Regions from separate parts of the Kineococcus endophyticus genome, predicted to be linked through region 1. Evidence: riboswitches for the same ligand, from Rfam matches in the RefSeq annotation. Region 1 holds a riboswitch; the other holds the start of a gene.
What was found. Region 1 has a riboswitch for S-adenosylmethionine ahead of AB1207_RS09985 (amino acid permease). Riboswitches for the same ligand answer to the same signal wherever they lie in the genome.

Region 1 (7,092 bases):
TCGCCCGGGCCGGGTTCGGGGTCGGGGACGTCCTCCATCCGCAGGTCGCCGGGGCCGTGGAAGATGGCGGCTCGCACTGGGTCTCCTCTGGGTGGACGGTGAGGGTCAGACGTGCAGCGCGTGCAGGACGTCGCGCAGCGTCGGGTACAGGGACTTGTAGAGCGGCAGGAGGGCTTCGTAGCGCTGCACGTTCTCCGGCAGGGGTTCCACGACGTCCTCGAAGCTGGTGAGGGCGTGCGAGGCGGTCGCGAGGTCCGGGTGCTCGCCGAGGGTGGTGAGGGCGACGACGGCCGCGCCGAGGGCGCTGATCTCGCCGTCGGCCCGCTTGTGCAGGCGCCGGCCGAGGACGTCGGCGAGGATTTGGCCCCACAGGGGGCTGCGCATGCCGCCGCCGATCGCGCGGATCGACCGCACGGGGCGACCCGTCGCCTCCTCCAGACCGTCGAGCTGCGTGCGCAGCTCGAACGCGATGCCCTCCAGCAGCGACCGGTACATGTGCGCGCGCGTGTGGAACCCGCGCCAGCCGAGGACGGCGCCGGAGGACAGGGCGTCCCAGTGCGGGGTCTGCGTCGCGTTCCAGTGCGGCAGCGTCAGCAGACCCTCCGAACCCACCGGGACGGCGGCGGCCGCGGCCTCCAGTTCGGGGTCCGGGCGGCCGTCCGCTCCGGCCTCGCCGAACTCCCTGCGGAACCAGGTGGACAGGAACGTCCCCGAGGAGGAGAACGTCTCCAGCGTCCGCTGCCCCGCGAACGCGGACACCATCGTCCGGTAGGCGCGGGAGGGCCGGTACTCCTCGTGCTGGGCGCCGATGACGACGGCCGTGCCCATGACGAGGTAGGCGTCACCGGGTTCCGTGACACCGACACCGAGGCCGGCGGCCTGGCCGTCGCCGAGGCCCGCGACGACCACGGTCCCCGCGGCGAGGCCCCACGCCTGCCGCACGACGGGCAGGAGTTCCCCGAGGTCCGCGCCGACGGGAGCGAGGTCCGGCAGCTGGTCGCGGCGCACCCCGGCGATGCGCAGGAGGTCGGGGTGGTAGTCCTTCGTCTCCACGTCCAGCAGCGCGAGCGGGTCCATCGACGCCGTGCTCGTCACCCAGCGACCCGTGAGCCGCTGCACGAGGTAGCCCTGGACGTCGACGACGTGGTGCGCCCGGTCGAGGACGTCGGGGGCGTGGTCGCGCAACCAGGCCAGCTTGTACAGGCCGGGGGTGATGTCGGCGGGTTTCCCGCAGAGCCGTTCGACGTGCTCGCTGCCGTCGCGCGCCACCTGCTCGGCCGCTCGCCCGTCGAGCCAGAGCATGGCCGGGGCGAGTGGTTCGCCGGCCTCGTCGAGGCACACGAACGACTCCCGCTGGTGGCTGATGCACAGCGCGCGGACGACACCGCGGTCCGGGAGCGACTGCAGCGCAGCGCGGACGGCCTCGTCCAGTGCCGTCCACCACGACCGCGCGTCCTGCTCGGCGCGGCCGGGGGCGGGCGAACGCGTCTGGAGCGGGGAGGAGGCCGAGGCCAGCACAGCGCCGTCGGAGGCGGTGACGAGGGCCTTGACGGCGGTCGTCGAGCAGTCGACGGCGATGACGGCGACGACGGGGGAGGTGTTCACGGGTGCGCCTCCTCGGCGACGACGAGTTCGACGCCCGCAGCGCGCACGGCGTCGACGTCGGCGGGATCGGTCTCGGCGTCGACGACGACGACGTCGAACTCCGCGAGGTTCCCGATGCGGTGCACGGCGCGGCGCGTGAACTTCGTGTGGTCGGCCAGCAGGACCCGCAGTTCCGCGCTGCGCAGGAAGGCGCGCTTGAGGTCCGCCGTGGCGCGGGACGGGTGGAAGCAGGCGCCGTCGGACACGGCCGTGACGGACATGAACACGACGTCGTAGTGCAGGTCGGCCAGCGCGGCGACGGCGCTGGAACCGCCGAAGGAGGCGAACTCGGGGACGAACTCCCCGCCCACCGCCGTGAGCCGGACCTCCGGTTCGGTGGCGAAGGCGGTGAGGACGGGCAGGAAGTTCGACACCACCGTGAGGGGCCCGCGCTCCTTGAGGGCGGGGACGAGGTGCAGCGCCGTCGTGCTGTCGTCCAGGGCCACGGCCTGCAGCGCTCCGCGGTCCGCCGCCCACCGCAGGGCCGCGGCGGCGATGGCTCGCTTCTGCGGCACGTTGAGGTCGGCGCGGTAGGCGTGGTGGTGCTCGAACGCCTCGCTCGGCCGGGCCTCGGCCCCCGAGCGCACCTTGCGCAGCACCCCGCGGCTGTGGAGGTGGTCCAGGTCGCGGTGGATGGTCATGGCGCTCACGCCGAACTCCTCGGCGAGCGCGTCGATGCGCACGGACCCCTGCGCGCGGACGCGTTCGGCGATCACGTGGCGACGGTCGAGACTGCTCACGTGGCTCCGCTCCGGGACCGGTGGTCGCGTCCGTGCGACCGGGTGAGGGGGAGTCAACCAGCCCTCCGCCCCATTGGCAACAGGCCGCAACGTGAAGTTCACACGGACATGCGTGATGACAGGATGTCGTCGTCCCACGAGCAGCAGGGTGCGGCCCCTCTGGTGCCCCGGATGATCCTCGCCGCCGGTTCGACGGAACCGCGTGGGCCTGCTGGAGGACGATGGGGACGTGGACGAGGACGAGCACGAGTTCGCATCCCCCACGGGCCTGGCGCCGGAGGAGTTGGCGGCGACCCTCCGGCTGGCGACGAGCGAACGCGGGGGAGGCCACCAGGCGGCCGTGGACCTGCTGGCCCGGTGCGGCGGCTGGCTGCCCGTGCTCGACGCGGCGGGTTTCATCGCGGTCGGTCCGCCGTCCGGCCGGGACCCCGAGCTGCGTCCGCGCGCCGTGGTGCGGTGGGCGGACGCCGTCGCGGCCCTGGAGCACGGCGGGGCGCTGGACGCCGGGTGGGACCACCACCGACCGGCCCTGGACGACCGCGTCCTGCGGATCGCGGCGTCGCTCGCGGACGGTCCTGCCGTCGCGCTCCGCGCGCTGCTGGACAGTCTCGACCGCGAGCGGACGCGGTTCGTCCTGTCGGCGGTCGAGGCCGCCACCGCGGCGCACCACGTCGAGCACGAGTGGCGACTGCCCGACGGACGGGACTCGGGGAGGTCGGGCTTCCTCTCCGTGCCGGCGATCGTCCCCTGGCCCGAGGTGGACCTCGACACGGACTGGGAGCAGCCGGAACTGGCCCTCTGGCCGGAGCGGGTCGCCGAGGAGGAGGCGGTCGCCTGGGCCGCCGCGCACCCGGCACCCGCGGTGGGCCTGCCGTTGACCGGTCCGGTGGCGGACCTGCTGTCGCGGTTGCGGGCTCCGGGCGCGATGCGCGGTGGGGGTCTCGGGATGTGGTCCAGGACTCCGATCTCCGTGGAACTGCGGGCCCGGACCCCGGCCGAGGTCGAGGCGTGGCTCGGCGGGCCGCTGCCCGAACTCCCGCCCCTCGTCGCGGCGGGGCAGCGGTGCTGGTGCTTCAGCCGCGGGGAGGAGGGGGACGAGGGGTTCGAGGTGGTGCTCTGCTGGGTGCCGGCCGGGACGAGCATCCACGAGGTCGTCCTGCCCCGTTCCGCCGAACGGGACGCGACGGTCCTGCACGTCTGGGCTCGGCCGGGACCCGGCGCCGCACCCAGCGGCGCACCGGAGGACCGGACGAGCCTCATGGACCCCGCCGGCGGGCACACGACCGTCCGGGTCCGAGGTCGCCGGGTCGGTGTGCAGCGCTGGGGGCACGCGGAGTCCGGCCTCGGCTGGTTCCGCCGGGGCGGGGCGGACCACCAGTTCCTCCGCCTGCACGTCCCGCGCCTGCCCCCGGCGGCGGTGGAACTGCTGCTGCAGGGGGAGAACCTGGTGTGACCCGTTCCGGCAACGAGCCCCTTTGACGCTCCCGTCGCGCTCTCCCTAGGATCCGTGGCCGGTCACGAGCGGCAGCCTCGGGCCCTGGCCGGCTGCCCAGCAACCCTCCTCCGCGTGGGGTGCTCCAGGTGAAGACCCGGCCGCGCGGAGCGCGCGGCAAGAGCGGACGCGTGAGGAGAACCATGGCCGACACCCCCGTCCCCCTGCAGGCGCAGCCGGGGACCGCCGAGCTGCGACGGGGCCTGCGGTCCCGCCACCTGGTGATGATCGCCCTGGGGGGCGTCATCGGTTCCGGGTTGTTCATCTCCTCCGGTTACACGATCTACCAGGCCGGGCCACTGGGAGCCGTCATCGCCTACGCGATCGGCGCGGTCGTGGCCTGGCAGCTCATGACGTGCCTCGGTGAGCTGGCCGTGCAGATGCCCGAGTCCGGCGGGTTCCACGTCTACGCCCACCGCATCCTCGGTCCGGCGACGGGTTTCACGACGGCCTGGCTGTACTGGCTGTGCTGGGTGGCCGCGATCGGTTCGGAACTGACGGCGTCGGGCCTGCTCATGCAGCGGTGGTTCCCCGCCGTGCCGGTCTGGTTGTGGTGCGCGGTGTTCGCCGCGGTGCTGCTGGCGGTGAACCTCGCGCCGGTGCGCTTGTACGGGGACACCGAGAGCCTGCTCGCCGCCGTCAAGGTGACCGCCGTCGTCGTCTTCATCGTCGTCGGGGCCCTGGCGATCGTGGGGATCAGCCGGTCGGACGCCCCGGCACCCCTGCTGTCGAACTTCGTCACTCCGGACGGACTGCTGCCCGCCGGGATCGGCGGGGTCCTCGTGGCCGTGCTCGCGGTGTTCTACGCCTTCTCGGGCACCGAACTCATCGCCATCGCGGCCGGCGAGACCGACGACCCGGCCCGCGTCGTGCCGCAGGCCGTCCGCACGACGATGGTGCGGCTGGTCGTGTTCTTCATCGGCGCGATCGTCGTCATGGCCGCGCTGGTCCCGTACGCGCAACTCGGCAGCGCCGACGAGTCCGTGGAGACCAGTCCGTTCGTCACGGTGTTCGCCGCCTCGGGCATCCCGTACGCGGCCGACGTCATCGCCGTCGTCATCATCACGGCACTCATGTCCGCCGGGGTCTCCGGGCTGTACGCCTGTTCCCGCCTGCTGCGGTCGCTCGCGCTCACCGGGGACCTGCCGCCGGCGTTCGCCCGCACCGACCGTCGGGGCATCCCGGTGCTCGCGGTGGCGGTGAGCCTGGCCGGGGGCCTCGTGTCGCTCGTCAGTTCGTACGTCGCGGCGGGAACCGTCTACGTGGTGCTGGTGTCGGTCGCGGGTTTCGCCGTCGTGGCGGTGTGGGCGGTGATCGCTCTGGCGCAGTTCGTGCAGCGCCGCCGTCTGCGCGCTGCCGGGACGGATCCGGCCACGTTGCCCTACCACTCGCGCTTCTTCCCGTTCGCACCGGTGTTCGTCCTCGTGGCCTGCGCGGTCTCCGTGGTGGCGTCCCTGTTCGACGGGTCCCAGCGGCTGGCCACGGTCATCGGGGTCGTGTTCACCGCCGCCTGCTACCTCGTGCACCGGTTGCGCCGGGGTTCTGGCGCCTCTGGCAGGGTTGCGGCGTGAGCACGAACAGGCCCCTCGTCGTCGCCCTCTACGAACAGGCCAGCGTCGGCTGCGGTGGTGCCCCCGGGTTGTGGACCCACCCCGCGGACGACCGTGTCGGCGTCAACAGCCTCGACCGGTGGCGCCACGTCGCCACCACCGCCGAACAGGCGGGGTTGCACGCCCTGTTCCTCGCCGACGTCCTGGGGTTGTACGACAGCTACGAGGGGTCGCTGGACGCCGCCGTCGGCGAGGCGGTCGAGGTTCCCGCGAACGACCCCTTCGCCTACGTCCCCGCACTGGCCGAGACCGCGCGCGACCTCGCGTTCGTCGTCACGGCGTCCACCACCTACGAGCACCCGTTCTCCCTGGCCCGCCGCTTCGCGACGCTCGACCACCTCACCGGTGGCCGCATCGGGTGGAACGTGGTGACCAGCTACCTGGAGAGCGCCGCTCGCAGCTTCGGGTTGGACCGCCAGCTCGCCCACGCCGACCGGTACGGCCGCGCGGACGAGTTCCTCGAGGTCACCCACCAGTTGTGGGAGAGCTCGTGGGCCGACGACGCCGTGGTGGCCGACAAGGCCGGCGCGACGTGGGCCCGGCCCGGATCGGTCCGCCCCCTCGCGCACGACGGGGAGCACTTCCGCGTGCACGGCCCGGCGCTCACGTCCCCCTCCCCGCAGCGCACCCCGCTGCTGTTCCAGGCCGGGTGGTCGCCGCGCGGCCGGGAGTTCGGGGCCCGGCACGGCGAGGTACTGCTGCTGCCGCAGGCGGACCCGACGAAGATCGCCGCCGGCCTGGCCGACGTCCGCAGCCGTGCCGCGGCCCTCGGCCGAGCGGACGACGACCTGCGCGCCCTCGCCCTGGCGCGTGTCGTGGTGGGTCGCACCGAGGACGAGGCGCAGGCCAAGTACGACGACCTCCAGAGCACCTACCGGTTGCGTGCCCAGCTCGTCTCCTACTCCGGCGACACCGGCATCGACATCTCCCGCTACGCCGACGACGAACCCCTGAGCACCGTCACGAACGGCTTGTCCAGCTACGTGCTGAAGGCCGGGCCGGGTTCCCCGCCGCTGACCGCCGGCGAGGTGCGGCGGCGGTTCACGTCCGTCGCCCGCGGTGGCGACTTGTTCTTCGTCGGAACTCCCGACCAGGTGGCCGACGCGATGGGCGAGCACGCCGCCGCCGCAGGGCTCGACGGCTACGTCCTCAACCCGCTGCTCAGCCCCGGGACGTTGGAGGACTTCGCCGAGCTCGCCGTGCCGGCCCTCGTCGACCGGGGCCTGTACGACCCCTCGGTGAAGACGGGAACCCTGCGCTCGCGGGTGCGGGGCGACGGGCGGGACCGGCTGAGCGCGACGTACCCGGCCCTGCAGCGGGGCTGACCGCCGCAGGACCGGGGCTCGTCAGAGCCCGTCGGCCTCGGCGCGGGCCAGCAGCACCGCGGAGGAGATCAACCCGATGTGGCTGAACGCCTGCGGGAAGTTCCCGAGGAACTCACCCGTCGTCGGGTCCACCTGTTCGGCGAGCAAGCCCACGTGGTTGACGCGCGCCGCCAGGCTCTCGAACAGTTCCCGCGCCTCCTGCACGCGTCCGCTCTGCACCAGGTTGTCGACCCACCAGAACGAGCACAGCACGAACGCCCCCTCGTTGCCCTCCAGGCCGT
Region 2 (7,092 bases), on a different contig from region 1:
CGCAGGGACTTGAAGGGTCGTCGGCGTGATCGTCGTCGCACATCGGCGGCGGCGGTCCTCTCCTGGGTCTCGGGAACGGTCTGTCAACGGTGAACGGAGCATCGCACGAGCGAGTTCCCTCGGCACGCCGTCGAGGACCGGGTCAGACCGGTCGGGGCAGGGCGAACCGCGTCGTGACGCGGCGGGCGAACGCGACGTGGTCGGGCGCGCCGCTGACCTGGACCCCCGCGGCCGCCACGAGACCGTCGTCGAGCTCCAGCAGTTCCGCCGACCGCAGCGGCCACCGCTCGTGCTCGTTCGCGATCCACCAGGTCCGGCCGAGGTGCTCGGCGTGCAGGCCGAAGCGCGACGTGAGGAACACGCCCAGGTCGTCGACCGCCGTGCCGCCCTCGCGGACGGCGACGCGGCTGGTCACGCCCTCCCGCGTCCGGCACGTCCACAGCAGTTCCCGCGCGCCCTCCTGCACGCGGATCGCGTGGCGCATGTGCGACCACCGGTAGGGCAGCCCGAACGCCAGCTGCGCGCCCAGCACGACCGCGAGCCGGCTCGCGTCCAGGCTCGCGAAGACGACGCCGCGCCGGCCCTCGTCGTCGACGGAGTAGAAGCGGACGTTCGTCTCCAGGAACGTCCCCGCGTACGGCACGCTGACCCGCCGGCCCGGCCCGGCGCCGCGGAGGGTGAAGGGGATGAGCCCCACGTAGGTGGCGCCGTCCAGCACGTCGGGGCGCACCCCGGGGGGCATGAACGGGGCTATGCGCTCGGGGTCGACGGCCCAGTGCAGGAAGGCCAGGTCGTCCCAGTGCTGGTGCATCATCACCGGCCCCGTGAGGGCGACGGCCTCGGGCGAGGGCAGGCGGTCGATCACCGGATCAGGGTGCCCGAGGACCCCCGGTCCGGCGACCGGTTCGGCAGCACCCCCACAGCTGGCCTACAGTGACGCCACCATCCAGAGCGGCCGAGAGACCTGGCTCGACGACGCCGCAGCAACCGCCTCCTCGTGAGGTGTGGTGCTCATGCCGGGACCGATGGAGGAGATCGTGACGACGACACCCGTGACCGGCAACGCCCCCGCCCCCACCGCGCCGACCGGCCGGGTCGACGCCGCCGGCGTGACCCTGCGCGGGGTCAGCCGCTCCTTCGGCGGCCGCCGGGTCCTCGCCCCGCTCGACCTCGACCTCGCCGCCGGCAGCACGGTGGCCCTCGTCGGCGCCTCCGGCTGCGGGAAGTCGACGCTGCTCCGCCTGATCGCCGGCCTCGACACCCCGACGTCGGGGGCGGTGGAGGTCGCCGGGCAGCCCGTCCGCGGCGTCCACCCGCGCACGGCCGTCGTGTTCCAGGAGCCGCGCCTGCTGCCGTGGCGCGACCTCGCCGGCAACGTCGCCTTCGGGTTGCCCCGCGGGACCGACCGCGCCGCAGGCCGGGCCGAGGTGCTGCGCTGGCTCGAGGTCGTCGGGCTCGAGGAGTTCGCCGACCACCGACCGCGCCGCGTCTCCGGCGGCATGGCCCAGCGGACAGCCCTGGCCCGCGCCCTCGTCCGCCGCCCCGGGGTGCTCCTGCTCGACGAGCCGTTCGCGGCGCTCGACGCGCTGACCCGGCTGAAGATGCAGGACCTCCTCGACGACGTGCAGCGCAGCACCGGCGCGACCGTCGTCTTCGTCACCCACGACGTCGACGAGGCCCTGCACCTCGCCGACCGGGTCCTCGTTCTCGGCCGTTCCGACGAGACCGGGGACGGTGCCGGCATCGTCCGTGACCTCGCCGTCGACGCCCCCCGCCCGCGCGACCGCGCCGACGCCGCCACGGCCCGGCTGCGTGTCGAACTGCTCGACCTGCTCGGCGTCCCGCGCTCCGCCTGACGCACCCACCTCACCCCCCACCCCCTGGGAGACCTGTGTCCACGCTGCCCTCGTCCACGTCCAGCACCTCCCGTCGCGCCCTGCTCGGCCTCGGTCTCGGCGGTCTCGCGCTCACCGCGGCCGCCTGCGTCCAGGGCGAGTCGTCCTCCGGCAGCCCCGCCGCCGCGCCCGCATCGGGCTCGGGCGGTGGCGACCGCGTCCGCCTCGACTACGCGCTCTACAACCCGCTGAGCCTCGTGGTGCGGGAGCAGAAGCTGCTCGAGGACGCCGGGCTGACCGTCCAGTGGGAGCAGTCCCAGGGCAGCAACAAGGCCAACGAGTTCCTCCGCAACGGCAACCTCGACCTCGCCTCCACCGCGGGGTCGGCCGTGCTGCAGGCCCGCACGAACGGCTCCCCCGTGCAGACCGTCGAGGTCTACTCCCAGCCGGAGTGGACCGCGCTCGTCGTCGGCAAGGACTCGACGGTCACCGACGTCGCGGGTCTGCGCGGCAAGAAGATCGCCGCGACGACCGGCACCGACCCGTACTTCTTCCTGCAGCAGGCCCTCGCCCAGGCCGGGTTGTCCGGCACCGACGTCGAGATCCTCAACATCCAGCACGCCGACGGACGCGCCGCACTCGAACGCGGGGACGTCGACGCGTGGGCGGGCCTGGACCCGAACATGGCCGCGACCGAGCTCCAGGCGGGGTCGAAGCTGCTGTACCGCAACGTCGACTTCAACACCTACGGCGTGCTGAACGCACGCGAGGAGTTCGTGCAGAACTCCCCCGACCTCGTCCAGCAGGTCGTCGACGCGTACGCGAAGGCCCGTGCGTGGGCGCTGGCGAACCCCGCCGACCTCGCCACCCTCTACGCCACGACGGCGCAGTTGTCCCCGGAGGTGGCCGCCCGCGTGCTGGAGCGCACGACGCTCGACCTGGACGGGGTTCCGGGCGACGCGCAGCGGACCGTGCTGTCGGGGATCGTCCCGCTGATGGCCGCGACGGGCGACGTGCCGTCGGAGGACGCGGCGCGCAAGGCCCTCGACACGTTGCTCGTGCCGGAGTTCGCACAGAAGGCGAGCGCCGCGTGAGCGTGCTGGACGCTGGTGCTGCGCCGGCGGCGGCGGACCGCGCCCCGACCCGGCGGCCGCGGTCGCGCTGGTGGCTGGGAGCCGTCGTCCCCGTCGCGCTCGTCGTGGCCTGGTGGGTCACGACGGCCGCCGGGTTGTTCCTGCCGAGCCAACTTCCCTCCCCGGCCGACGTCCTCACCGCCGCACAGCAGCTGTCGGCGACCGGCGCGCTGCAGCTGAACATCGCGATCAGCGTCCAGCGCGTGCTCGTCGGGTTCGCCTGCGGCGCGGTGGCGGGGCTCGTCGTCGGTGGTCTGACGGGGTCCTCCGCGACGGCCTACCGCCTGCTGTCCCCCACGCTCGGCGCCCTGCGCGCCGTGCCGTCCCTGGCCTGGGTCCCGTTGCTGGGGCTGTGGATCGGGCTCGGCGAACCCCCGAAGATCACCCTCGTCGCGATCGGGGCGTTCTTCCCCGTCTACACGACGGTCGTCTCCTCCCTCACCCACCTCGACCCCGCGCTCGTCGAGGTCGGCCGCGCCTACGGCCGGCGCGGGCTGGGCCTCTTCACGTCGGTCCTGCTGCCCGCCACCGCCCCGGCCCTGCTGTCGGGGTTGCGGCTCGGGCTCGCTCAGAGCTGGCTGTTCCTCGTCGCCGCCGAACTGATCTCGTCCTCCATCGGCCTCGGCTACCAGATGACGAACGGGCAGAACACCTCCCGCACCGACCAGGTGTTCCTGGCGATCATCCTGCTGGCGCTCCTGGGCAAGGCGACCGACCTGGTCCTCGGCGTCGTGGAGAACCGGGTCAAGGCTTCCCGGGAGTGAGCCGGACCCGGTGCGCTCGCCGCGCCTCGGCGAACCCGGCGAGGACGGCGTGCGCGTCGAGGGCGAGCGTCAGCGCCTTGGACCGGCGGCGCGGCCCGACGACGGCGAACTCCGTGGAGGTGCGCACCTCGTCGGTCCACCGGAGCTTGGCCTGGTTGGGGCCCGTCGACAGGTTCAGCACCCGGTGCCCGGCTTCCTGCGCGTCCTTCACGGCGAGGGACAGCAGGTAGGTCACGGCCGAGTACGGCCACGCGCGTTCGGACACCCCGGACGTCGAGGAGTAGCTGGCCGAGCGGGTGTGCAGGACGAGTTGGCTCGCCTCGACGGTCTCGCCGACGAGCAGTTCGTAGACGCTCGCGCCGCCGTGCTCCCCGGCGCGGGTCACGACGTCGCGCAGGTAACCGAGCACGCGCGGGTCGGCGTAGATGTCGGCGTGCACGGGGCGGCCGTCGCGCAGTTGCGAGCGCTCCCCGTGCAGGGCGACGAGCCGGTCGAACGCGGCGGGCAGGAGCGCGGGGTCGGTGACCCGGCGCACGGACCAGCCGTCGGCACCGACGTCGCGCGTGAGCCGGTTCCGGGCGCGCCGCAACGACTCCTTGAGGTTCCGGCGGCCGGCGTAGACGTTGTCGACGCCTTCAAGCCGCAGCACCGCCGACGGCCGGGTGCGCCGCTGCAGGAGGGTGAAGGACCAGTCGGGCAGCCACTCCGGCTCGAACCACGGGACGTTCTCGCCGAGCGCGAACTGCGCCACGTCCCAGCCCGTGGGGTCGGCGCAGAGGTGGCCGACGACGGCGCGCGCGACGTCGCGGGCGCACGTCGGGTCGGTCAGCAGGGCGGGCTGCTCGAACGGCCCGATCCACAGGCTGCCGGTGCCGATGGGTTGCACGAGCGTCGCCAGGCCGCGCAGCACCGAGCGGCGGTACAGCGGGGCGATGCCCACGAGGCGGTCGCCGTCGCGGACCTCGAGCACGAGCGGTTCGTGGCGGGGGTCACCGGCGAAGTGGTCCAGCCAGGTGAGCGCCCAGTCGGGTCCGGTGAAGGGGTTGGCCTCGCCGGCGGCGTCGTGCAGCGCCTGCCAGTCGTGGGCGAGCTTCTGCACCGCGGTGAGCTGCCGGTGCTCGGTGACGTGCAGGTCCATGCGGCACTCGTTCCCTCGGTGAGCGGTGGTCTGCCCCGATGCTGCGGGGTGCGGACGGGTGAGGTCGATGACCCGGTGCGTCCGTGCAGGGCCGGACGGGGGACGAATCACCTCCTCGGCGCACCCGGGTTCCCGACGAACGGGTGACTCCGGTATCCGACGGCGACCACGGGGTCCGACGCTGGCGGCATGAGGATCGCTGTCGTGGGCGCCGGGCCGTCCGGCCTGGTCACCGCCGCCGTGCTGACGCAGTTCGGCCACGAGGTCACCGTGCTGGAGAAGGCGCCCGACCTCGGCGGCGTGTGGAGCTCGACCCGGCGCTACCCCGACGTGTCGACCCAGGACGACCGCGTCTCCTACGCGTTCTCGGACGTGCCCATGCCCGCGGACTTCCCCCTGCACCCCACCGGGAACCACGTCCGCGCCTACCTCGAGCACTACGCCGACGTGAAGGGCGTCCGTGACCGCGTCCGCCTCGGTGCGACGGTCGAACGCGCCGTCCCCGCCGGCGACGGCTGGTCCGTGCAGGTCCGCGACGCGCAGGGCGTCTCCCTCCTGGACGTCGACTGGCTCGTGCTCGCGAACGGCGTGTTCTCGACCCCGCACGTGCCGGACTGGCCGGGCCGCGACGTGTTCGACGCCACCGGTGGGCAGGTCGTCGAACCCACCCAGCTCGGCGACGGTGCCGTCCTCGCGGGGCGCGACGTCGTCGTCGTGGGCTGGGGCAAAACCGCGTGCGACGTCGCCGTCGCCGCGTCGCGGACGGCGCGCTCGACGACCGTCGTGGCCCGGGCCGTCCGGTGGAAGGTCCCCAAGCGCATCGCCGGATCGTTGACGTTCCGCCACCTGCTCCTGACCCGCCTCGGGGAACACCTGATGGCCCCGGAACGGACGACCCGCTTCCAGACCCTGCTCGCCACCGTCGACGCTCCGGTGCGGCGCGCGGTGCTCTGGTCCCTGGCCCAGCGGATCGCCCGCCGCACGGGTGCGCGCGGAGTCGGTCTGCTGCCCGACACGCCCCTGCCCTACGCGGACAGCCTCGTCACGGACGGGTTCTTCGAGGCGGTCCGCAGCGGTCGCATCACCGTCCGCCGCGAACGGTCGATCACCGCGCTGGGTGCGGGGGACGTGCAGTTGTCCGACGGGTCGCGCGTGCCGGCGGACGTCGTGGTCGCCGCGACGGGTTTCGACCAGGACCTCTCCCCGCTGGACGCGTCCGTGCGTGAACGCCTGCTGGACGCCGACGGCGTCATGGCGCTGCACCGGCGGATCCTGCCGGCCGACGTCCCCCGCCTGGCGTTCGCCGGATGGGGCAACACCTACCGCAGCCCCCTGTCGGCGGAGGTGGGCGCGGTGTGGCTCGCCGGCCACCTGGCGGGCGTGGTGCCCGCTCCGCGCCGGGACGAGGTGCAGCGCACGGGCCACCGGTTCCACCTGACCCACCGGCAGGCCGCCGCCCACCGGCAGCAGCAGGTACCGAGCGGATCGTTCGCTGTGCTCGACCAGATGCTCGACGACCTCGGTCTGCCGCTGCCCGCCGCCGTGCGACGCGGTCAGTGGACGACACCCCTGACCCCGGCGAGCTACGCGTACCTCGTGCCCGCGCTGCGGGCGCGGATGGGCGCGGTGACGGAGCGAGCGTCGGTCACCGCCCACTGACGGCGGCCTCCAGGAGGATCCGCAGCGGCGTCGCGGGACGTCCGAGGAGTTCGGCCAGGGTCGGGTCGACGACGGAGAACTCCCCCGCGCGGGACGCGCGGAACATGCCGAGCGTGAACTCCGATGCGCCCACCGGAACTCCCGCCGCCGCCTGGTCGGCCAGCCACTGCTCGTCGTCCACGACGACGCGGCGCACCGGGCGACCCGAGACGTCGGTGAGCACCCTTGCGACGTCGGCGAGGTCCAGGGCATCGGGCCCGGTGAGAGGTGGCGTGGGCCCCTCGGCCGGGTTCTCGGCCAGCAGCGTGCGCGCGGCCGCCTCCGCGAGGTCGTCGTGCCCGGTCCACGAGACCGGACCGTCGGCGGGGGCAGTGAGCTCCCCCGTCGTGAGCGCGTCGCCGAGCAGGTACGGCACCGTCGTCGCGTAGAACCCGTTGCGCAGCGCAGTGAACGGGCCGCCGGCGGCGAGGTGCTCCTCCGTCGCGGCGTGACCTCGGGCCGGGCTGAACTGCGAGGCGCGCGAGGCCGCCTGGTGGCTCGTGTAGAGGACGCGCTCCGCGCCG

Region 2: linked by a shared signal. The riboswitch ahead of AB1207_RS04265 (ABC transporter ATP-binding protein) and the one ahead of AB1207_RS09985 (amino acid permease) in region 1 are both predicted to bind S-adenosylmethionine.

What each region holds. Positions count from the first base shown of each region.
Region 1 covers NZ_JBFNQN010000006.1:123,508-130,599, forward strand. Annotated here, with positions in the region: gene AB1207_RS09965 (zinc-dependent alcohol dehydrogenase) at 1-77, opposite strand, end outside; gene AB1207_RS09970 (xylulokinase) at 106-1,605, opposite strand; gene AB1207_RS09975 (DeoR/GlpR family DNA-binding transcription regulator) at 1,602-2,384, opposite strand; gene AB1207_RS09980 (hypothetical protein) at 2,614-3,837, shown strand; SAM riboswitch class IV at 3,898-4,006, shown strand; gene AB1207_RS09985 (amino acid permease) at 4,020-5,447, shown strand; gene AB1207_RS09990 (NtaA/DmoA family FMN-dependent monooxygenase) at 5,444-6,811, shown strand; gene AB1207_RS09995 (glycoside hydrolase family 15 protein) at 6,833-7,092, opposite strand, start outside.
Region 2 covers NZ_JBFNQN010000003.1:16,207-23,298, reverse strand. Annotated here, with positions in the region: gene AB1207_RS04270 (YqjF family protein) at 143-865, opposite strand; SAM riboswitch class I at 940-1,032, shown strand; gene AB1207_RS04265 (ABC transporter ATP-binding protein) at 1,110-1,856, shown strand; gene AB1207_RS04260 (aliphatic sulfonate ABC transporter substrate-binding protein) at 1,937-2,929, shown strand; gene AB1207_RS04255 (ABC transporter permease) at 2,926-3,732, shown strand; gene AB1207_RS04250 (GNAT family N-acetyltransferase) at 3,713-4,870, opposite strand; gene AB1207_RS04245 (flavin-containing monooxygenase) at 5,060-6,529, shown strand; gene AB1207_RS04240 (NmrA family NAD(P)-binding protein) at 6,516-7,092, opposite strand, start outside.